DNA from 3 places in the Bacillus tuaregi genome. Region 1 is predicted to be linked to each of the others. Evidence: riboswitches for the same ligand, from Rfam matches in the RefSeq annotation. Region 1 holds a riboswitch; each other region holds the start of a gene.

Region 1 (8,033 bases):
ATGATAAAAGTTCTTTCAAGAAAATATGTGTCATAGGATGTAAATAGCAAAGTATAATAATCACTAAATGTGGGAGGGATCCTATGATACAGGAATTGGCAAATGCCATTAGAAATAAAGATGTTATCCTTTTTGTTGGATCTGGTGTTCCCAAAAATTTAGGATTACCTGTGTATTCAGAGTTAATCAACCAAATGGCTGAGAATCTTGGCTTTGAACCATCACAATTCAACTCTTGGGGAAATGGTGATTTTCTGATTATGGCTGAATTTTATTATAATCAAAAAGGGACATTGGGTGCTTTAAGAAGCTGGATGGATCGATTATGGCATCATTCCAATATTCATATTGGAAAATCAGAAATATATAAATTGATTATCGACTTGGATTTTCCCGTAATTTATACAACAAATTTCGATCGCTGGCTTGAGTATGCGTACGATTTTTATAAAAAGGAATATACAAAAGTGACTAATGTAGCGGATATTGCAAGGATTAAAATGAATAAAACACAAATTATCAAGTTCCATGGAGACTTTGATGACGATTCATCACTTGTATTAACGGAATCGAGTTTTTTTAAGCGACTTGACTTTGAATCGCCATTAGATATCAAGCTGCGTTATGATTCTCTTGAAAAATCGATTTTATTTATTGGCTATAGCTTGTCAGATATCAATATTCGCTATATGCTATACAAGCTTCATAAACAGTGGAAAGAATCTAATCATGAGCATATCAGACCAAAATCGTATATTTTATTAGTTGAGCCTAATCCTATTAAAGAAAGTATATTAAAGGATAGAGGTATTATTCCCATCGTCTCTGCAAATGAAGAACCAGGAACAGCTTTAACGAACTTTCTAAAGGGAATTAAAGAAAAACTATAAACTTCAATCAGCAAATGCTTTTTGTAGCAAAAGCTTGCGACGGTATAGAACTTTTCCACTTCTACAAGTGGAGGATGAATGCAAATATCAATTCCATTCATATGTTTCATCATACCACATAGCAAGTAAAATAGGGGAGTAGTTAAGTAATAATTGTAATTATTCTGAAAAATACTATAATTTTAAATTGAAATTAGGAAGTGAGTGTTCATCAAAACTTTTTGCTAAATTTCAGCAAGTTTCACGAATTTCCTTTCATGCTCGGAAAAAGTAGGTTATACTAAAAAATGAAAATGTCAACAAAACGTAACCACAAGGGGTGCATATTTGCTGAGAGTGAACAATTATTTGTTCTAACCCTTTGAACCTGTTAGATAATTCTAGCGTAGGAATGTGGTATGAATGGATACAAAACATGAATCTATTCTCCCCTTGAGGCTCAACGTTTTTTGATGAAAGGGGAGTTTTATATGAATAAAGTAAGGCTAACAGCTTTGGTAGAAGCTTCTTTTTTTGCTGTATTTGCCATTATTCTTGATTTTCTGCCATCTATTAAGCTTTCACCATCCATTTCCATTTCATTCGCGATGGTACCTATCTTTATCCTTGCTTTCCGTTGGGGAGTGAAGGTAAGCGTGATTTCAGGTTTTCTTTGGGGAATCTTGCAAATTGCCATGGGGGAAGCCTGGATTGCCACACCTGTACAGGGATTTATTGAATATTTTCTTGCTTTTGCTTTTATTGGTTTAGCAGGGCTTTTTCACAAGCAAATCCAAAGCAATTTACAAAGCAGCAAGAAGAAAAAAGCTATTGCTTGGATTGTGGTAGCAGTTATTGCAGGCAGCTTTGCCCGATATTTCTGGCATTTCCTCGCAGGGGTATTTTTCTTTGGTAGCTATGCACCTGAAGGAATGTCACCGGTATTATTCTCGTTTCTAGCAAATGGAGCAACCATGCTCGGTTCAGCTGTCTTATGCTCCATTGTTGTCGGGCTGCTCTTGTCCACTGCGCCAAGATTAGTTATTCGTAAGACAAAGGATACTGCCACAACACATAAACATGTCTCATAATAAAAAACCCCCCTTAGCTAATCTCTAAGGGGGTTTTGTTTAATTATGGTGCTCTCTGCCATGAAAGGCTTGGACAAAAACTTATTCGGTTTCTTCTTTTGCTGATAGTTTATTTTCAAGTGCTTGGATTCTGCGCTCTAGCTCCTGATAGTCTTCTTTTGTCACGAGATTTAAATTGGTTAAAGCCTGATTCACTCTAGTCTTCACGATATCATCTATTTCTTGCTTCGCTTGTTCACCTTTTTCAACCCATTGCTGAATCAATTCTTTTGATTCATTTCTGCTCACTTCACCTTTTTGTACAAGTGTATCAACCATTTTTTCAACTTGTTCCTTTGTAACAACTGCTGCACCTAACCCGAGTGTAAAAACCTGTTTAAAAAGATCCATTCAAAAATACCTCCAGTTGATAAGTTTCATTTATGGATACTGATGAAAAATAAAGTAAATATTAAATATTTACCCAGCAAATGAGCACCACAAACTTGATACTCTTATCATACACCATTTGTCAAAACTTGCGTAATTTATATGCAGTATAGCAGGATTAATCATATTATAAAAAATACAAAAAGGGCGAACTTATTTGAATATTTGTGATGCTCATCACTTACAAGTCTTTCGTAGTCTAGTACCTTTTAGAAAAAGAAAGGTGATATAGTGATGAGTAAAATAAGAGATATTCTCTCAACCCCATTGAATACAACTGATTTAATTCAAGAGTGCTTTATGAAAGAAAATGTAGAAGTCATCTTTACTTCAAGTGATCCAACCCTGTCGTCGTTTTCTGCACACCTTCAGCAGGAGGGGAAGATTCAATCAGTAATAATGCAACATGAACAGGCCATTGTCCATGCTGCCGATGGGTATGCACGAGCAACCGGAAAGATTGGCGTAGTTATTATTCCTGCAGGCTCCGGTATTACCAATGCCATTACAGGTATTGCAACTGCCCAAATGGATTCAGTCCCGCTTGTTATTATTTCCATTCAACCTACACCAAAGCAAAAAATGGAATGTGACGATTCTCGGACAATCGATACATTCGGAATGACGTTACCCATTGTTAAGTATTATTTCAAGGCAATTGATCCAATTAATGTACAAAACATCATAACAGATGCATTTAAGCTTGCCTTCGAAGGACGCCCAGGACCTATCCTAATCGAAATTCAGGAAGAATTACTTATGCGTAGTATCCCAGATTCAAGAGTTCATTTTGCAGAAAAGGAAAGAAACAAGCTGACTAAAACAATTTCTCCTAAACGAATAGAGCAGGTAAAAAACGAAATCATAAACGCAAGGAAGCCCGTCCTCTTTGTTGGAGGTGGAGTAACGATTTCTGGAGCTGCTCAACTAGTAAAAGAGTTTGTTGAAAAAACAAACATTCCCGTTGTCAGCACGATGATGGGGTTAGGAGCCTTCCCAAGTGACCACCCTTGCTTTTTAGGTATGGTTGGGATGCATGGAACTTACGCAGCAAACAAAGCTATCCATCGTTCTGACTTGCTCATTTGCCTTGGTTTACGTTTTAGTGACCGTGTAACTGGAAAAATCAGCGGATTCTCACCTAAATCACGTAAAATACAAGTGGATATTGACAGTGCTGAAATAAATAAGATTATTAAGGTTGATATTCCAATTGTATCTGATGTAAAGGATTTTTTATATCAATTAAATCCAATGGTAGAATCAGGAAATACAAACGAATGGCTTAATGAAGTATCTTCTTGGCAAAAGAAGGTAGCCCGTTATTCGGATTCCGATTCAAACAGTCAATTAAAGCCTCAGCAGGTGGTTGAATTGCTAAATCGTTATTCAAATAGCCAAGCTATCGTTGCAACGGATGTTGGACAACACCAAATATGGACTTCTCATTATTATCCATTTAACATGCCTCGAACCTTTATTACTTCAGGTGGCTTAGGAACAATGGGCTATGGGCTGCCAGCTGCGATTGGTGCCGCACTGGCCAAAACAGGAAAAGAGGTTATTCTGGTTAGTGGAGACGGTAGTTTCCAAATGAATTTTCAGGAATTAATCACAGTAGCCCAATATCAGCTTCCCATTAAGATTGCTATCCTTAAGAACAGTTATTTAGGTATGGTTCGACAATGGCAGGAAATGTTTTATCAAGGTCGCTATTCTTCCGTAAGGATGTTATCACCTAACTTTGTAGCATTAGCATCTGCGTATGGAATCGAGGGATTAAAGGCAAATAATCTTAAAGAAGCAGATAACATTATTCAACAGGCTTTTCAACAAAACAAGCCCTTTATCATGGAATTTGATATTACAGAGGAAGAAAATGTATTTCCAATTGTTCCTCCAGGCGGAAATAACACGGAAGCCCTTTATAAAAAATAACTAATTCAAGTATACATAGGATTTTATTAAGCTCTTAGGACATCAATGGACACTCTACAGATGTTCTAAGGGTTTTTTGTGATTATTTTTTCCTATATATAATGGTCATACTTCTCATACTTTTGAGGATACTATCAATAGTAACAGGAGGGGAAAAAATGGTAAGCATTCCAAACGAAAGTCATCAAATGGGCTGTTACAATGAATATGATCCTTTAAAACGGGTGATTGTATGTCAACCACAATTTTTGAAAGTCCGTGAAGAAATCAATAAAAAACAAACTCAAGCTCAGAATGACGAAATTCAAATTGAAAAGGCACTAAAGCAGCATCAGGAATTCCTTTCTACATTACAACGTTACGGTATAGAGGTAATTTCTGTACCGTATCATAAGAGATATCCGGAGCAAGTATTTACTCGTGATATTGGTTTCACACTAGGAAAGACCATTTTTGTTGCGGACATGGCAAATGCTGTCCGTGAAGGTGAAGAGAAATACTTAAAGCTATGGCTTGAGGAAGATGGGATTTCCTATTACAACATTATTGGCGATAGAATTGAAGGGGGAGACCTTCTAATAGATGAGGATACCATCTATGTAGGCTTAAGTAAGCGTACAAATCAACAAGCAATAAACCACCTAAAAGAACTACTACATAAGCAATTCCATTTATACACGATTGATTTCCATGATAAATTCTTACATTTAGATTGCGTGTTTAACATTGTATCGTCAGACCATGCCTTAATTTACCCAAAGGCACTACATTCGAAAGACATAGCTACTCTGCAATCACGCTTTGAATTCATTGAAGTTCCGGAAGGAGAGCAAGCAACATTGGGAACAAATGTATTATCAATTGGAAATAATCGAATCATCAGTTTGCCACAAAATCAAAAAGTCAATCAGCAGCTGAGACAGCATGGCTTCGAAGTAATTGAAGTGGATTTCTTGGAAGTTGTTCAAGCAGGCGGGTCGTTTCGTTGTTGCTCACTCCCGATTCACAGAAGCAAGGAGAATAAATAATGATGTGGAAGAGCTTGAAATTCAAGCTCTTTTTTATATAAAAATAACAAATTTACTATTTTAATATTTTAAAATAGACTAATAATTATCATTTTATGGTATTATTAACCTAATGAAAAAACGGGACTATTATAGGAGGAGACTATTTTGTTTTTTAAAAAAAGTAGGTTAATAGAAAGAATGGACTTTTCAAAAGGAAGAGCGGAGCTCGAAATGAGCCTTAGTAACGAGATTGCAAAACAAATCAAAATGATTGGTTTAACAAAGGAAGACCTGCGGATTATCAATACGCTACAGCCTTTTGTTTTGGAGAATATTGAGCAGATTGTGGATCAATTTTATCGTAATCTTGAAAACCAGCCTTCGTTATTCACAATCATTAATCATAACAGTACCATTGACAGACTAAAATTCACGCTAAAAAGACATATTTCAGAGATGTTTGATGGTGTGATAGACCAAACCTATTTTGAAAAACGGATACGAATTGCACATGTTCATGTAAGAATCGGATTGCAAACCAAATGGTATATGTGTGCATTTCAGGATCTATTACTATCCTTGACGTCTATCATTGAGGAACGTATCCCAGAACGGGCTGATTCCTTTTTGGCTATGAAGGCCGTATCAAAAATCCTGAATTTAGAACAGCAGATTGTTTTGGAGGCTTATGACGCTGAAACAGAAAGGCTGCGGCAAACAATTGAAGACCAAAAGGAGGAAATTAAGGATAATGTCATTTCGTCTTCACAAAACCTGGCAGCCATTGCGGAGGAAACCAATGCCACTTTGCAGCAATTAAACATGCAGACTGAAGAAATTGTCAGTTTATCCAATACAGGTACAGAATTATCTCAACTAGCAGAAGACCGGGCCTATACCGGAAAAAAACAGATTGGTAAACAAAGCCTCAATATGTCAAATATTACAAATTCAGTGGACGATATATCCAGAGATGTGCAAACCTTGCTTAGTATTTCGAATCAAATGCAGGAAATCATCAATATTGTGACAGGGGTGGCCGACCAAACAAATTTATTATCCATCAATGCTGCCATTGAAGCAGCTAGAGCAGGCGAACACGGACGAGGCTTTGCAGTCGTTGCGGATGAGGTTCGCAAACTATCGGAGGAAACCAAAAATTCTGTAACCAATGTGTCTAACTTAATTACTAATACCAATGTGGAAGTAGAAAAATTAACACAATCGTTGGAAAAGATTAGAGCAGCCGTCAAAGAAGGAAATAACAGCATGTCTGAAACAGAGGATCATTTCGAACAAATACTCGTAACACTCGATGAAACAAAAATCAAACATAATCAAATTAGTCAGGAAATCGTCTCCTTTGCTCACTCTGTTGGCGAATTAGGGAAAGCATTTGAGGAGGTTGCCATTTCGGCCGATGGTCTTACAATGATTGCGCAAAAGATGAACTAAACTTTGCTTTATTTCAATATCATAATGAAAAATAAAAGGAACCCAGCTGGTTCCTTTTTGAATGGATTAGTTTCTACTTTTTTTATTTTGAACACACTGATAATTTGATATTCTAGTAATATAAAAATAATTAGAGCGAGGGGAACATAGGTGAAGACAATCAATAAAGTAACATTAGTTGGATTAGGCGCCATTGGAATGGCCTATGGAAGCTTACTGCATGATTCTCGTAAAGAATTTCAAGTAGTGGCGAACGAAGAAAGAATCAAACGTTATCAAGAAAAGGGAATTCTGATTAATAATCAACCATACCACTTTCATTTCATCACACCGGAAGTCAAAACAGAACCAGCAGACCTTGTAATCTTTGCTGTCAAAAATGCAGAATTGAAGCAGGCAATCAACGATGTAAAACACCATATCGGACCAGATACAATCATTTTATCCCTGCTAAATGGCATTTCTAGTGAAGAGGAGATTTACGCTGCCTATAAAAATGAACATATCCTCTATAGTATGAGTGTTGAAATTGATGCTCTTCGAACTAACAATGAAGTTCGTTTTACAACACGAGGACGAATCGAATATGGGGAAATGGACAACACGATGTCTGAAGATGTGCTCGCTGTTAAAGAATTATTTGAAGAAGTCGGGATTGATTATGAAATTTCCCGCAATATCTCGCATACAATGTGGTGGAAGTTCATGATTAATGTGGGTATTAATCAAACTTCAGCGGTATTAAAGGCCTCGTATGGCATTTTCCAATCATTGCCAATAGCGTATGAGTGGGTTGAAGCAGCCATGCGTGAAGTGGTCACTTTATCCGAAAAAGCTGGAACAGGCTTAACCGAGACGGATGTTAAGAAGTTCTGGCCAATTCTAAATAAGCTTTCTCCTGACGGAAAAACCTCTATGCTGCAGGATGTTGAAGCCGGGAGAAAAACCGAGGTAGACTACTTTGCGGGAAAGGTATGTGAATTAGGAAAAAAATACGGAGTAGCAACTCCCATTAACGAACAGCTCTATAAGATGATACGAATCATTGAAGAGATGACCCAATTAAAGCAATAAATATACAACAAAACCCACCACTTTTTATAGGATGGTGGGTATTTTCTATCTCGAAAAGTTGTAGAAAGGAAGGGCGATGTATAAATTTTGGAGATTTAAGTGGTTTTTACAAGGTTATAGGAAGAGTGTTCATCATCCCATTGGAATATACCCTCTTGCAAGCGTAT
Region 2 (8,033 bases), 290 kb from region 1:
GTTCGGGTTCCTGAAGGCTAATTTAGGTTTCACACGATTTTCAGTTCGTGGAAAACCGAAGGTTGAGAATGAAATCGGTCTCGCATTGATGGCCGTGAATTTAAGAAAATATGCGGCAAGGGGGTAACCCCTCAGTCGCATAAACCAAGAATAAAATGAAAAAAGGTGAAATCGACTGCGCGATTTCACCTTTTTCATTTATAGAAGCTAGTTTTGTCCCAGCCTCCTTTTTATGGGGTTATTTAAAAAACAAACCGAAGTACCATCATAAAAATAACCCCAACTAGTACGGTTCCTAATAAACTTTTTGTCAAGAGAGCGATGGCAAAAGCGGGAATAGCAGCTACTAATTTTAAGATATTAGCAGTTAATGAGAATTGATTCTCCGATAATAGCAGTTCTTGCGCTAATAAGGCAGCCATAACCGCAACTGGTACATTTTTTAACCATCGAATAACCCATTTAGGTAATTCCATTTGACTCAGTAGCATCAATGGCAATACACGTGGAATAAATGTCACTAAAGCACAACCAAGGATGAGCAGCAGAATCGTCCATCTTACCTCCATTTTTCAATCACCATCCCTATTGTTGAAGCCAATATGGCTGCTATCATAACACCTGTACTTCCAGTAGAAAAGAAGCTAACGATAATAACGATAACAACTGCACTAAGGGCGACCATGATGTCCACGAAGTACTTTTTTTGACTTAAAATTTGAATAACTAAAAGACCAATGAACATTCCCGGTAAAGCAAAATCAAGACCGAAGGCTTCCGGATTTGGTATCCACTTGCCAAAATATCCACCAGCAATATTGGCAATTAGCCAATTTAAATATGCTGTAATATTCAAGCCTATCATCCATTTATAGCTTGCCTGTTTTTTATGCTGCAGGCGGGATATTGACACCCCAAAGGTTTCATCCGTCAGCAAGGAGCCAACAAACATATTTTTCCACGGGCTCAAATGACGAAAATAAGGCGCAATCGCAGCACTTAACAATAAATGACGAAGGTTAATAAAGAAAACCGTAAAAATAATCGCTGAAATTGGATTGCTTGCCGCAATCATCCCGGCAGCAATAAACTGACCAGAACCGGCATAGAGAAGCAGACTCATCAAAGCAATTTCCGCAATACTTAAACCTGCTGTTTTTTCTACAACACCGGCAGCAAAGCCAATACTCAAATATCCAAGCAGAGTTGGGATGCAATCCTTTACACCCTCCCAAAAACTCTCTTCGTTGTTCAAATCCTCATCTGTATTTAGCTCAAGGACTTTTTGACTCACATCCATCACCCCTGTTTAACCAAAAAAATCATACTTCTCAATCGATGACCCTATTAATCTATCGATTTCCAAATGGCCTAATCAAGCAGGATAAGACCGCAGCTCATCTATTATCATATCATAAAGCAAAATACGTTCACAAAATGAAAGCCGACCCGTCTTGCGAAGCAAAATGTACGGCTTACTTTTTAGTATGAGATTTATATTGATGTCATTTTTATATCTAACTCACCTAAAATAATTAATGCCTGTATCGCAATAAGCAGTTGACAGCTGACAAGTGGACTGCGGATGTCCTCTTGCAGAAGTTCTTCAATTTTCCCTACTCGATAGCGCAAACCACTAATTGATAATGCTAGATTATCAGCGGTTTTTTCTAAGTTGCCCCCATTGATTAAAAATAAGTAAAGGGTTCTAATCAATTCAACATTTTTTTGACAGTCCATCTCGATATTTCCTAGTAAGGCAAGGGCCATTTCTTTAACATTTTTTGTGTTATTTTCATTAATCAACGTTCCAACCATTCCAAGATTATCATAAAAGATTATTTGATCGTCTTTTGATATCAAACGATATGCACCAAGTGCTTCATTATATGCCGCGGGCGCTAATTGAACGGTGTTTGTTTTTTTACTGATTCCCATATAAAAATGAGAGCCTGGGAACCTTGAGTGTAGGAATTCAAGTAGCTCATGAAAAAAAGAAGAACTTGCTTTTTTACTCTCGAAATAATCAATGACAAATAAAGTAATAGAGTGATTGGTTTGATCCAGTAAGATGTCGTGCCCTTGTTTCGTGCAATAATGCGATATGGAGGACATAACTTCTCGACAGAAGCCCTGTTCATTTTGAAAAGCCTGATCATTAAAGGCATAACCAATAATCCCTAAATAGAATGGCCTTGTTAAATCAAAATGAAATAACCCTGCTTTTGAGACCAGTTCATCCTCTAACGTATACTGAGCGCTCAAAATTTCTTTTAATAGATAGCTTTTCATCTGTTCCAAGGAGGCTAATTTTGTTTTCTCAAAAAGGAAGCAAAGCGAACAAATAGAAGTAACCTTCTCGATAATTAGCTTAGCTAGCTCCTGTAACTCGTATTGCTGTTCTTTCATCATAAAAGAACAATATCCCATTCTTTTTTCTTGTAAATAAATCGGATGTGTCAGCATTTTAAAATGTTCCTGCTGGTCATTCATCGGTTGGAAGGTTTGCAAAACAGAATTTTTCGACATATTTTTGTTGATATATTGAAATAAACCATTAGGAGTAAACTTTTGCGATAATTTATTGAAACCGGCAAATGTCATCGGATGCCCATGGACATTATGAATAATCACTGGTATTTTAGTTAATCGAAACACAGCTTCGATAATGGTTTCCAAGCTACTTCCTTTGACTACTTCCTCCGTTAATTGCTTATGAATGGTCAGCACAAGCGTCAATTGATCACGCTCCTGCAATAATTTTTCATAGGTTAGCTCTAATTCTTTTAAAATGGGTGTTTCTTCTAAATAATAGAGCTCCTCTTGAATTTCATCTCCCCAAAGGGAACAACTTTTACCAATTGCGATACATTCACTTGCACCAGCAGCTCTGCAGCATATTTCCTTAAAAATCACCATTTCGCCAAAAATTTCTGATACAAATCCGCTCGCGTAGCCTGAAAGTGTGTAGCAGACTGGTGAAGTACTAGCTCCAATATGCCGCAAATGTTCATCGGCCTCGAAGGAATGCTCCCAAACACTGTCCATTTGTAACGTCTTGACATTTGTTTCATTACTTATTTCCAATTTTAAGGTTCTAGATTCAACATAGCCCTTCATTGAGTGCATGACCGGACCATATTCAATTAATTCTTGTATGGTGTCATATTGCTCTTTTTCTTTACATTCCTTTGCATCCCGGATTCCCATATTCCAACCATAGCGGAATAAAAAACCCTTTGTCCGTTCAAGTCCTATATTACGAATCAAATCTTTTCTAAAGGATCCAAATGCATATGTATCAACAATAATGGATCGATTTTGAATATGGAGACTTCGTTCTCTGTTAGAATGATTTTGATCAATAAAATGTATTGTTGTATGCATTCCATTCCCCTCTTTCTAACAAATCCATTCGAGCTGTAGAACAATTAACTTTCTACTTTCTTCAGAGTAAGTAAATGATAGACTATTAATATTTATTCTAACAAGATTAATTCACCTCCTTTTATATATTTAAAATAATGGAACTTTTTCTTTATTTGTAAACATTCTGTGTCCATTATCAAACTATTAAGACCACGAAACGAAAAAACCTATTCAGAAAATCCTTCGTATGTTGTTATGAAAACTAAACATACGCGAACATCTGAATAGGCATTCACTTTTTTCTTTTTTTTAGCTTATCTCAAGACTCCATTTTAATTTTTCTGCGGCCGATTTAGGACAGCTTTGAAGACTAATAGCACTAATAACCGATACGCCATCAGCTCCAGCTCTTATGACCTCCCCGGCGTTATTGGCTGTAATTCCACCAATTCCGACAATAGGGATTGTATATCCCGCCTCTCGTAATTCACGAATAATCTTTACACCTTGAACCGCTTTAGCATCGTCCTTCGAGTTTGTTGGGTAAATCGGACCAACACCAAAATAGTCTGCACCTTCTTGTAGAGCCAAATTCGCCTCGACAATATTATGGACAGACACACCAAGAATTTTATCGCCAATTTTTTCCCGGACAAGCTGCACAGGTTCATCCTCTTGTCCAATATGGACACCGTCCGCATGAATGGCCATAGCCAATTCAATATCATCATTCACAATAAAAGGAACCCCTGCCTTATGACAAATAAACTGTAGCTCTTCTGCCAAAGCATACTTTTGTGCTCCCACTAATGCTCCTGTTCCTTTTTCACGGAATTGGAAGCAAGAAACACCACCCTGTATCGCTTCCTCTAACACAACACTTGCCCTTCTCCTTGTATTTCCAGAGCCCATAATAAAATATAAGGATAACGCCTTTCTAAGACTATCTTGGTCTAGTATTTTCAACATGATATCCCTGCTTTTTGTTTAAATGCCCAATGGTTAGTTGGACCATGACCGGTACCAAGCTCTAAATTCTCTTCAATCGCTGCCGTAATAAAGCTTTTGGCAAGCGAAACGGCATCATATACAGATAACCCCTTGGCAAGACAAGCCGTAATCGCTGCGGAGAAGGTACAGCCTGTTCCATGCGTATTTTTCGTCTGAATTCGTTGACTTGTAAATGTATATGAATGATGACCATCAAATAATAAATCAACCGCTTCATTCACATCGCTATCATGTCCACCCTTAATTATGACATGCTTCACTCCAAAATCGATTAATTTTTTTGCTGCCGCTAGCTTATCTGCCTCTGTTTGGATAATAATACCAGTCAATTCCTCTGCTTCTGGAATATTCGGTGTAACGATATATGCCTGAGGAAGTAAGTATTCTTTCACCGCCGTAATAGCCTCCTGCTGAAGCAAAGTTGCTCCGCCTTTTGCAATCATGACAGGGTCTACAACCACTTTCTCCCAGCCATATTGCTGAATCTTTTCTGCAACTGTTTGAATGATTTCGCTTGAAAACAGCATCCCCGTCTTCAATGCGTCAACACCAAGATCCACAGCTACTGAGTCAATTTGTGAGGCAATCATTTCCTTCGATATTGCTTGAACTCCCTGTACACCTAATGTATTCTGAGCTGTAACCGCTGTAATAGCGGTCATCCCAAAAACATTCAATTCCTGAAAGGTTTTTAAATCTGCTTGAACTCCTGCACCGCCTCCAGAATCAGAGCCTGCAATCGTTAGCGCTTTATACATAGGATAATCTCCTCCTTATAATCTAGTAAATGACCCATATAAATCAATTTCTGACGAAGATACAAGTGAAAGCTGATTGAGAAATTCAGTTTGAAAGCTACCTTGTCCCTGTCCTTCTGTTTTGTTAGCGGCTATTTCAGCAGCCACTCCATAGAAAACAAGTGCTGCAGTTGCTGCATTCAAATAATTCTTTTCTACAGCGGCAAAGGCCCCAATCACAGCTGTTAGCAAACAGCCCGTACCTGTAACATTGGTTAATAGTGGATGACCATTATAAACAACATTTGTTACGGTACCATCGCTTATTATATCTTCCTTTCCTGTCACAACTACTACTGCATGAAGGCTTTTAGCGGCATCTCGAGCAAGGCTATAAACATCACCTTTCACCATTCCCGCGTCAACACCCTTTACTTCCCATTTCTCTCCAATAAGATTTGCAATTTCAGCACTATTACCGCGAATAACGGAAAATTGCACTTCCTTTAATAGCATTTGAGCAGATTGAGTTCGGAAGAACGTCGCACCAACACCAACAGGATCTAAAATGACCGGAATATTACTCTCATTTGCTGCTTTCCCAGCAGCAATCATAGCTTCTACCGTATCACGATTCAACGTACCCATATTGATGACGACAGCTGCAGAAGCTTTTGCCATTTCAGCTGCTTCTTCCACAGCATCGGCCATAACCGGCGATGCCCCAAGAGCTAGCAGCCCATTAGCAGAGAAATTAGCCACTACTATATTTGTAATATTATGTATGAGTGGATTCATTTCTTTTATTCTTTTTAACAGTCCATGTACCATAGTTTTTCTCATTTCCCATTCCTCCTTAAACATCCTTTTTTACGTAAAAAAAGCCAGACCCATTATTGGACCTGACTTGTTGTAGCCGAGAAAGAAAGTGATTGACTCCCTACTTTCCTACGCCGGTATAATCCGGATCAGGTCCAAAGGGTTGAAAAACAGCCGTCTTTCTCTCAGCCCAAAAAGATGGGCACCCCCAGTAGATGTTCTAATATTCTTATTAATCATAATGCTATACTGAGAAAATGTAAAGAAGGAAATTAGAAAGTAGTATAAACATTAATGCTCAACTACCTTCTTCAATTTCCTCGACCAAATGAAACAGCAGCTCATAGATCGCATGATAGGCTTCCCGTATCGTCCATTTCTCTTTGTACTCCATTAGATTATTTAATGAAAAATTCAAATCCCAAAGTCCGTCATTTGCACTAAACATTAAATCAAACGTTGCATCTTCCTGCTGAAGATTGGTAGTTAAAAAGGCTTTGATCCTATTTTCTGCTTTTTTTGGTAGTTTTAAGCCCAGCATGACATCATAATGGTAAAAAACACTATCTGCTTCAAATGAAATCGCATCAACACCAATCACCTCAAACCATGGAGATTCCAAGTACATAAATTCATCAAGCTTCTGCTTAAAATATCCAATAGGCTGATCTAAAAAAGCGGTCGATTCCTCAGCTAATAATTCTTCCGTTTCTTTATTGCTTCTTTCAATATATACTTGTTGAAACCTAGAAGCTGGATCTTTTTCAATAAGGATTACAGACGAGTCCTCCGGCAGCAATCTATGCCGCTCAATGTAATCCTTCTCTTCCTTATACAATTCAACAGAGTATTTTTCACCTTCTGCTGACTGTTTTTCAGCTAATAATCTCTCAACGTATAACATTATTTGTTTTCGTAGCATGTTACCCATCCTTTATGTAGTATTCATTCATAATCATCCAAGGTATGTATATGGTTGTATCGCTAATAATATTGAAGGTTTTGCAGAGAAATTGCAAATATTTTCATGGGAATTGCTTCAAACTATAAGATGGGTAACGCAAAAAATCGAACTGATGTCAGATCAGTTCGATTTTTATAATATGAGAAATTATCTTCCAAGGTCTTTGGCAGGTACTCCACCAATTCCCCAATGTGTCTTAGGCATTTCCGTAACTAATACACGAACAGTTTGTTTCGGAGCTCCAAGAGTTTCTGATACAGTGTCTGTCACATTGCTGATTAATTCTGTAATTTTTTCAGGTGGTCGACCTTCCATAATGTTAATTTGAATGAATGGCATAGCAATACCCCTCTCATGATTAGGATTAAATTATTCACCGACTGTGAAAGTAACTTCACCAAGACCGTCAAATTTGCCTGATACAAAATCCCCAACGTTTAACAGTACAGCGCTTGTTAGCGCACCAGAAAGAATTAAATCGCCCTTCTTAATCTTTTGTCCTTTTCTTGCTAGCATATTAGCAAGAACGGCAATGGCATTAGCAGGATGTCCTAATACAGCAGCACCTGCTCCTAATTCTTTAATTTGTCCATTGATAGATAATGTAGAGCCTACTAAATCAAGGTCAAGCTCACTAGGCTTCTTCAATGTATTACCAAATACCACTCTAGATGTAGATGCATTATCTGCAATAACATCTGTCAATGTGAAATTAAAGTTTTCATAACGGCTATCAATGATTTCAAGCGCAGGTAAAACATATTCTGTTTTCGCTAATACTTGTGCACCGGTAATTCCAGGTCCTTCAATATCTTCGCCGATTAGGAATGCAATTTCCGCTTCAACCTTTGGATGGATTTGGAATGGGACAACTCCGCCATTATCAACTAGCATATAATCAAAAACATAGCCATAAATAGGCTCAGATACACCCATTTGGTCCCATTTTGCTTTACTTGTAAGTCCCATTTTAGGTCCAACAATGCGGTGACCTTGATCTAATTTGGTTTGAACAAGTAATTCTTGTGCTTGGTATGCTTCTTCAACAGTTAAATCCGGTTTAATGGTTGAAGTTACTTTTACCACTTCACGCTTTTCTACCTCTGCAGATACTAAATAATCGGTAATTTTCT
Region 3 (8,033 bases), on a different contig from region 1:
AATTAGCTCCAGTCCAAATCAGGAGCTTATTAAAGCTACTATTGAAGCTGCTCAAAAAAGAAGAAAATTAAAGTCATTAGAGGGCGTTGTGATCCATAGTGATCAGGGCAGCGTTTACCGCTCTTTCGAGCATAATAAACTGGCTAAAACACTAAAGTTCACTCCAAGTATGTCTCGTAAAGCTAACTGCTGGGATAATGCCGTTATTAAAAGCTTTTTTTCTCAACTGAAAACAGAATTCCCTTGTTTCTATACGGTAAATCTTCATTCTTTTCAGCAGGATTTAAAGAGCTTTATTCGCTATTACAATGAGAAACGAATCCAAGATAAACTCGGATTCATTTCTCCTAAAGATTACTATTTAAATTACCAAAAATTAGCATAATGTCGAATTTATTAGTGTCTATTTATTGGGGGCTTGACCACTGTCACCGACAAAATCTTAAAAAGCCGTTTTCTACTATGAAAGCATCTTCCATGGTTAATGTTGAGGAGAATGTTACTTTTTCTTCTGATTCATTGACTTGAGTGTCCGCTGCTTTGTCACCAAACGTGATATCAGTACCGGAAAAAGGAGTGAGGCGTGAAATGGACTGCGGGTCCCCTTCTCCAATGGCTATTACTCGGACCTGATATTTGCCAGACTTTAGACCCTCAATATTTGATAAATCAAGGAAGGTTTCATTCACTTGCTCATCGATTGTAAAAATAACATCCCTGTAGTCATCCAGCTTGTTCTTCTGATAGATGATCACTTCATATCCTGTTGCAAGATCAACTGGATCCCAAGAAATTTTGGTACCATTTGTGACAAGGTTTGCAGGGGATGCTAGTTGTACAAAACTAGATAGTTTTTCCTGAGCAGGAAGCAAGTTTGCATACCCTGAAAAACTCTCAATCTCTGCTTGAGTCCAGCCAGCCTCTAGCGCCCGATTCAACTCTTCTTCTGCATATGTGACAGATTCTGCTAACATACTTGGGCTATCATCTAAGGCAAATTTCAACGACCCTAGTCGGCCTTCCAGTCTGCTCTTCATCTCTTCTTTTATATTTGAAGAATGATCCCCGTTTTGAACGACTTCACCATTCAAAATAGGACGAACAAAATAATAATAATTCTCACCAGGTTTTGGATTCTTATCAATGAAAGATTCTGTCCCTGTGCTAATTACATCTGAAATAAGCTCAGCATTTTCAAAGTGATCATTTAACCCTCTATAAACCTTGTACCCTGTTACCTCGGACACACGACTATCCTGCCAATGAATCACATTTCCCGCTTCAATTCGATGCGTTTCTAATCCAGTCGCTTCAGGATAAAAATGAATTTTGAACTCTTCACTTAAGCTTCCGTGCTCATTTGCTGCCGTAACCTTTACTAGAATCGGTTCTAAACGGTATGAATCCATCTCTTCCTGATTAAATAGCGGTTCAAGCTCTATCGTATGGCCATTAAGCTCAGCACGAATTAAATCCTCACGCTCTACCGATATTTCATATTGCAGGTTCTCTCCCTCAAAATACTGATCTAATGAAATACCTGCTGAGGTCAACCATTCTGAGTAAGACTGATCCTCCACTTTCATTTCCTCATTAACGAACTTTGGCGCACCTTGGTCATCAGGATTTTCACCCGAACCAGGCACTCCCTCATCATTGCTTGAAATCGTGATGGTTTCACTGTATGGTTGAATCGCAATCGGTGAATCCTCTACAGAAAAGATGATTTCAGCTTCACCTGAAATGGGCTCACCATTGGTAATATCACTGATTGTGAAGTTCCTAAAATTAAATCGATCCACTACCTTGGAAAATTCCTTATCCGCTGTTTTAACGGTTATTTTTCCATTAACATACTCAGAAGTATGGATTAAATTTTCCCATTCATCCAATGCTGCCTTTTCAATTGAATCAACTTCCTGACCAGTTGAATCTTTTACGGAAACATCATAATAATAATCGAACGGAGTATTCACATCCATTGAAGTACCCTCAAACTCTGAATTCTTCCATTCAACATCAAACTTAAGCTTATCGTCAACTTTTAAGGTTTGATTATTTTGTATATCGATTGATTTTATATCAAAAGCAATTCTCCAATATTCTTCGCCTTTTTCAATGGAATAGATTGGCCTGATGCTCTCATATTCCCCCTTCGTCAAATAAAGAGAAGTAATTCCTTCTGGCATTCTAGGGTGATAGATTACATTATATTTATCTCCTAAAGAATATAATGGAGCGGCCCCATCAAACTTGTAATTGACTGGCTGACTTTGCTCTATTTCAAATGTAACAAGAGCCAATTCCTCTTCAGTGAACTGGATTTTATTGTTCGTTTCAGAAACAGTAAAGTTGTCTTTAAATAAGCTGTAGGACGCATCCGTTCCAACTGTATTATATTGAATATTATAGGTCCCGACAGGTACATAGGATCCTGTTGAAACATAAGCAGATAAAATTCCTTTTCCGCTATCATTTGTTAAATTAAGCGCTAGATTATTATGTTCTTTTGTTTCGTCAGAGAATGGTACCTCTGCTTGTAAAAGAACATGATTTTCAGTCGTTAATGGCTTAATGGTTCCACCTTCGAGCTCTTTTTTCGTTAATTTTTCAATAAAAAGATATCGATTCGTTTTGATAACGGCGTAATAGGTATCTGCTAACGAAACATCAATATTGGTCACGTTAATCCTATATCCATTCTCCTCTTGAACCTTTTCTGGTGTCGAAAATTGAGCGGTATTGGAACCCATATTTTCCCGATAAGCGATAATTTCAACATCTACAGATGGAAGGTTAGTAAAATGCTCACCTTGAAGTGTAAAGGTAATACTTCCATCTATAATGGAATCCTCACCTTTGCCATCCTCTACCTTTGTTGTTAAAAAGTAGGTAATAAAGCGTTGTAATTCCGCTGTCTTTTCATCTATTTCCTGCTGGCTGTAGCCATATCCCTCATGCATTTCCTCTGCCTCTGCAATCAGAGCCTGAAGGGCTTGAAAATCTTCCGCAGGATATTGACCTGGTTGTGTACCAATCGTTACTTGATTAGCAAGGCGCTGCGCCCGATGCCATTCATATTCAAGTTCTTTTCGGTCGACATGAACGATATTGTTTCTAAATTCTGTGATAGAAGCTTGGAGACGGCTTACTTCAGAATCGATCATATCTTGTGTTTCTTCATCCACACTTGTATTTTCATCATAGATTTTTTGGGCTTGATCCATTGCTGACTTTAGCTGGTCCAATGCTTCTTGAGTCACATTGCCTTCTTTGTCCCCAATGGCTGCCTTTTCACGTAAATTCTCAGCTGTCAAAAGCAATCGTTGCAATTCGAAATTATCGAGTATCTCAGTGAATTCAATCGGGTGGCCTTCCTCCGCTACTACAGTAACACCGACTCGTTTTACAGCCTTTTCGATATGGGCATTATCACCATATTTAATAGTTGCATCGCTGCGGATAATCAATTGCTCTATATTACTATTAATTTGGATATTTTCATTTCCTTTATCAATAATCACATTTGTAACCGGTGCTGAAATAATCGTATTCGCTTCAGATTCAATCCAAACGGTTCCATTGATAGCTGCGTCTTCACTTTCTGCTCTTACCTGGATAGCTGAACCTGAAGTAATTTTAATATCACCCTTGAAGGTTGTATTACCGATTAGGACAATGGATTGATCCCCACCACCATCAAAGGTATGCATGGATTCCTCTGCATCCTTAACATTTAATAGGGTTAAATCATATACGGTGTCCGCGATAAGCAGATTATGAATCGTTGCGTTTTCTATTGTAATATCATCGCCATATACAGATAGATTCTGTACAATTGAATGATTGAAATTTATCGTTTCTTTTTCAATTTCCTCAGGTATGATTATTTCCTGTTTGATTATTCCCCTAAAATTGGAGGTAAATCCTGCAGTTATTTCAATCTTTTCTACGCCTGATTGTCCGACAGCATAGTTAAACGCTTCATTTGTTGTGACTTTTGCTGTTTTTCCATCATCCTTTAGCACATATCCTTCAGGAATGAATTGATCGGATAATTCATTTATTTTAGCAATTACTTCTATTAACTTCGTTTGAAGTTCTGTGCTTACTAGCTCTCTCTGTGAAGGTGTCAAGGCATTCCATGCTGTTTTTGCCTCATTTACAGCCGTTTCATCTGACAATGAGAGTGCATCCACAGCCGGTAAAGCTGTAATTTTCTCTATTACTGCATTGGCAACTGTTTGATCTGGTGCTGGTGTGGTTGGAACGCCACCTCCTCCAGAACCTCCACCGGTTGATGGACCTGGTGCTGGTGTAGTATCCGGATTGGTTGATTCATCCTCTTTGTTTTCCTGCTGGGATTGCTGTGCCCGAAAGATAAAGGTAGCCAGCTGCGCGCGGCTAACTGGATCATGCGGGGCAAAGGTTGACTTTGTTTTCCCTTCGGTTACTCCATTATCATAGAGTGCCTCTACAAATTCCCCATACCAGCTATTTTCTGGTACATCTGTGAAAGTAGTTTTTGAGTCCTGCTTGTCCTTCAGCTGAAAGGCATGGGAAATCATCTTCGCCATTTCCGCACGAGTGATTCCTTTTTCAGGTGCGAATGTATCCTTCGTCACCCCTTGGACAATTCCCGCTTTTACTAAAGCCGCAATTGCACTGTAGAAGCGATAATCTGTCGTAACATCTACAAATCCTGGATTTTTTACATTTTCCACTTCCAGCTGTAGAGCCTGAGCCAATATGGATGCTGCTTGACCACGAGTGATGGCCTGGTATGGTCTGAACGTCCCATCCTCATACCCCTTAATCGCACCCTTTTCTGTTAGGTGAAGAACAGCCTCATAATAATATGTACCACTCTCTATATCTGTAAAACTAGCAGCTTCTACATTTAACGTATTACCTGGTAAAACCGCAGCAACCGATGAAGCCATAACCGTTGTTGCCATTGTTGCTGAGATAAATTTCTTATAGTTTTTTGACCTAGCCAATGAAAGACCTCCATTATTCATTCTCTAATTTGAAATAACCTTTATTCACTTTCCCTGAATATGAGTCGTTTATATGTCTGGTCTTTCAGCGAAAAACCCCATTATTCAAAATTTTCCATATAGAGACGCAATTCACGTTTTATCATATAGTAATATTTTACTAGCAGTCAACCACTATGAACTGGGACAGGAGGACAGGTCCTTCGTCCCACCAAATATTCCCAAAAATTTCTCTACTTGCAGCGTTTCCTCTAACTAATAACCGAAGAACTCAGGAGCAAATCTATCCCAGAATAAGTAATAAAAAAAGCCATATCACTATAAGATATGACTTACTTCCTACCCTTTTCCATGATCACTTTTGGGTTCAGTTCAGACCTGTCCCTGTATCCCAATCGAAATTCGACTATTTCAATTACTATAGGAGTTCCAGCATAGATGGTTCCTCCTATGTTTTTAATCATTAATTTTTTCTTTTTGATTTTATAAGCCTTTCCCTCCTGCATGATTCCATTAATGTAGAGATTACTATATTTGCTTTTCCCTTTATAAGGGAATTTTTTTATGGATTTTCCAGCATCATTGATGAATTGGTATGCAGGAATCACCTGGTATTTCTCCAGGCAGATATTATGTTTTGCTTGATAAAAGAATCTAGTTACTCTGGGCTGAATGTATATATTTTTTATCAAAAGTGAAAAATCACGAAGAAATTTTTTATGCGGACGTGATGATTTACGAGCCATAAAAAACTGTCCTTTCTTCTATCAAATTCGCTCGTCGAATTTGCGTCCGGATTACCTGAGCTCACTCGATAAACTACCTTTAAAAAATCCGTGACATCCGCCGGAGGCTTAACTTCATTCAGCCAGGGTTTGAACCCCCACTGAATCGAAGCACCCTTTGCATTCATCTCCCACTTGTAGAAGTGGAGAACTTCTGATGAATGAAGTTAAGGAGCCTGCAAGACTCCTTTTTCTTTTTCATTAGGTTGTAACCGTTGTAGAAGAAGACGGAGCATAATTTAGAACCTCAACAACAATTGGTGTATCTGCTGGAATGTCTCCTCCTCCTGCTGGAACATCAATAGCCAATGAACCGACACCGGTTGCACCAGGTGTATAGGTTGAGATACCTTCCATTTGTAATACACCATTCACGTAAACATTAAAGTAGCTATTATTGGCGGCTAATGTCGGAAGCGATGTAACTTCTGCACCTGCATCGTCAAAAAAACTTGCCGCATCAATGGTTAAAGTAGAACCGGCCGCTGTTAAAGCGTTTGTGACATGAAAAAATCTTGTATCCGCAGGAACAATTTCAGTGGTGGTTGTAGCAGTAACAAGAAGCTTCATCAATTGGAGTGCCATATTGTGTCACCTCCTTTTTCAATGATTAGTATTATTCTATTAAGGAATTGGACAAGTTGATTGTTTGTTAGCTGATTTTTGAGGGACAAAGGTCCCTTGCCCCAGCATAGGATAACGGACCTGTCCCTATGTCCCCATTCCTATTTTCCATTTTTTTCTTTTATTTTAAAAAAGCCTCCTGTATACTAATCTCGAATCGAATAGAAATAACTAGGGGAGTCCAATGAGTTGGGCTGAGAAAGGAACGCGTTGAAGTTTCTTGACTCTTGGGACCTGATCTGGTTCATACCAGCGTGGGGAAGTTAGCATAATTGTAGCCATACTACTTCTGCATACAGATTAGCCGGGTCCAACCTTTGATTGGATACCGGCTTTTTTATGTACTTCATAAGCGTTATCAGCTTTCCACTTGTTGTGATCGGTATCTTGTCCTTTATTTTTCAAAAAAAGGAGAGATTTATGATGTCCATGTCCAACCATTCTGCAAACGAACAAAGAATTTCCATCAAGGCAAATTTTTCAGGTAGCAAGAAGGTTTATGTCACTGGTTCTCGGCCTGACATGAAGGTTCCGATGCGGGAAATCGAGTTAAGCCCGACCAGTGGTTCTTTCGGAGAATCCGAGAATCCACCTGTTCGTGTATATGACACGAGTGGACCTTATACAGATCCAGATTATTCCGTTGATATTACGAAAGGTCTTCCTGCCCTTCGCAGCCCATGGATTCATGAGCGTGGCGACGTGGAGGAGTATCTGGGTCGGGGTATCAAGCCTGAGGATAATGGCTATCTAAAGGCAAACGATCCACGCGCCAATCGTAACGTGTTCCCTGGGTTAAAGCGGAAACCATTACGTGCGAAAAAAGGCCAAAATGTTACGCAGCTTCATTATGCCAGAAAGGGAATCATCACGCCTGAAATGGAATTCATCGCGATTAGGGAAAAGATGAAGCCTGAATTCGTACGGGATGAGGTGGCAAAGGGTCGGGCGATTATTCCGTCTAATATCAACCATCCGGAAGCCGAGCCCATGATCATCGGTCGCAGCTTTCATGTGAAAATTAATGCGAATATTGGCAACTCTGCTGTTTCATCCTCGATTGAGGAGGAGGTTGAAAAAATGACCTGGGCAACGCGCTGGGGCGCTGATAATATTATGGATTTATCTACCGGAAAAAACATCCATACGACACGGGAATGGATTATTCGTAACGCAGCGGTGCCTGTGGGAACGGTCCCACTCTATCAGGCGCTGGAAAAAGTAAACGGGGTTGCGGAGGATCTGACCTGGGAGGTTTACCGTGATACTTTAATCGAACAAGCCGAGCAGGGCGTGGATTACTTCACGATTCATGCGGGAGTTCTTTTACGATATGTCCCGTTAACCGCCAAGCGTGTAACGGGGATTGTCTCTCGCGGTGGTTCGATCATGGCACAATGGTGCTTACACCACCATAAAGAAAACTTTTTATATACACACTTCGAGGACATCTGTGAAATCATGAAATCGTATGATATTGCCTTTTCATTAGGAGATGGCTTGCGTCCTGGCTCAATTGCCGATGCAAATGACGAAGCACAGTTTGCCGAATTAGAGACTCTTGGAGAGTTAACGAAAATCGCTTGGAAGCATGATGTCCAGGTCATGGTCGAAGGGCCGGGGC

Evidence for each region. Region 1 has a riboswitch for thiamine pyrophosphate ahead of thiT (energy-coupled thiamine transporter ThiT). Riboswitches for the same ligand answer to the same signal wherever they lie in the genome.
Region 2: linked by a shared signal. The riboswitch ahead of thiM (hydroxyethylthiazole kinase) and the one ahead of thiT (energy-coupled thiamine transporter ThiT) in region 1 are both predicted to bind thiamine pyrophosphate.
Region 3: linked by a shared signal. The riboswitch ahead of thiC (phosphomethylpyrimidine synthase ThiC) and the one ahead of thiT (energy-coupled thiamine transporter ThiT) in region 1 are both predicted to bind thiamine pyrophosphate.

What each region holds. Positions count from the first base shown of each region.
Region 1 covers NZ_LT629731.1:2,272,743-2,280,775, reverse strand. Annotated here, with positions in the region: gene BQ5321_RS13225 (SIR2 family protein) at 84-890, shown strand; TPP riboswitch at 1,196-1,299, shown strand; gene thiT (energy-coupled thiamine transporter ThiT) at 1,361-1,960, shown strand; gene BQ5321_RS13215 (phasin family protein) at 2,042-2,350, opposite strand; gene ilvB (biosynthetic-type acetolactate synthase large subunit) at 2,624-4,327, shown strand; gene BQ5321_RS13205 (dimethylarginine dimethylaminohydrolase family protein) at 4,486-5,355, shown strand; partial or broken gene BQ5321_RS25110 (protoglobin domain-containing protein) at 5,536-6,030, shown strand; gene BQ5321_RS25105 (methyl-accepting chemotaxis protein) at 6,160-6,792, shown strand; gene BQ5321_RS13195 (ketopantoate reductase family protein) at 6,943-7,866, shown strand; gene BQ5321_RS13190 (hypothetical protein) at 7,962-8,033, opposite strand, start outside.
Region 2 covers NZ_LT629731.1:2,567,640-2,575,672, forward strand. Annotated here, with positions in the region: partial or broken gene BQ5321_RS14620 (IS1182 family transposase) at 1-118, shown strand, start outside; gene BQ5321_RS14625 (AzlD domain-containing protein) at 243-569, opposite strand; gene BQ5321_RS14630 (AzlC family ABC transporter permease) at 560-1,294, opposite strand; gene BQ5321_RS14635 (XylR N-terminal domain-containing protein) at 1,495-3,387, opposite strand; gene thiE (thiamine phosphate synthase) at 3,679-4,338, opposite strand; gene thiD (bifunctional hydroxymethylpyrimidine kinase/phosphomethylpyrimidine kinase) at 4,332-5,138, opposite strand; gene thiM (hydroxyethylthiazole kinase) at 5,154-5,960, opposite strand; TPP riboswitch at 6,046-6,156, opposite strand; gene BQ5321_RS14655 (branched-chain amino acid aminotransferase) at 6,235-6,858, opposite strand; gene BQ5321_RS14660 (4-oxalocrotonate tautomerase) at 7,048-7,245, opposite strand; gene BQ5321_RS14665 (2-keto-4-pentenoate hydratase) at 7,270-8,033, opposite strand, start outside.
Region 3 covers NZ_LT629730.1:94,702-102,734, reverse strand. Annotated here, with positions in the region: gene BQ5321_RS01180 (IS3 family transposase) at 1-385, shown strand, start outside; gene BQ5321_RS01175 (S-layer homology domain-containing protein) at 429-5,000, opposite strand; gene BQ5321_RS01170 (DUF4183 domain-containing protein) at 5,333-5,746, opposite strand; gene BQ5321_RS01160 (DUF4183 domain-containing protein) at 5,987-6,370, opposite strand; TPP riboswitch at 6,573-6,687, shown strand; gene thiC (phosphomethylpyrimidine synthase ThiC) at 6,839-8,033, shown strand, end outside.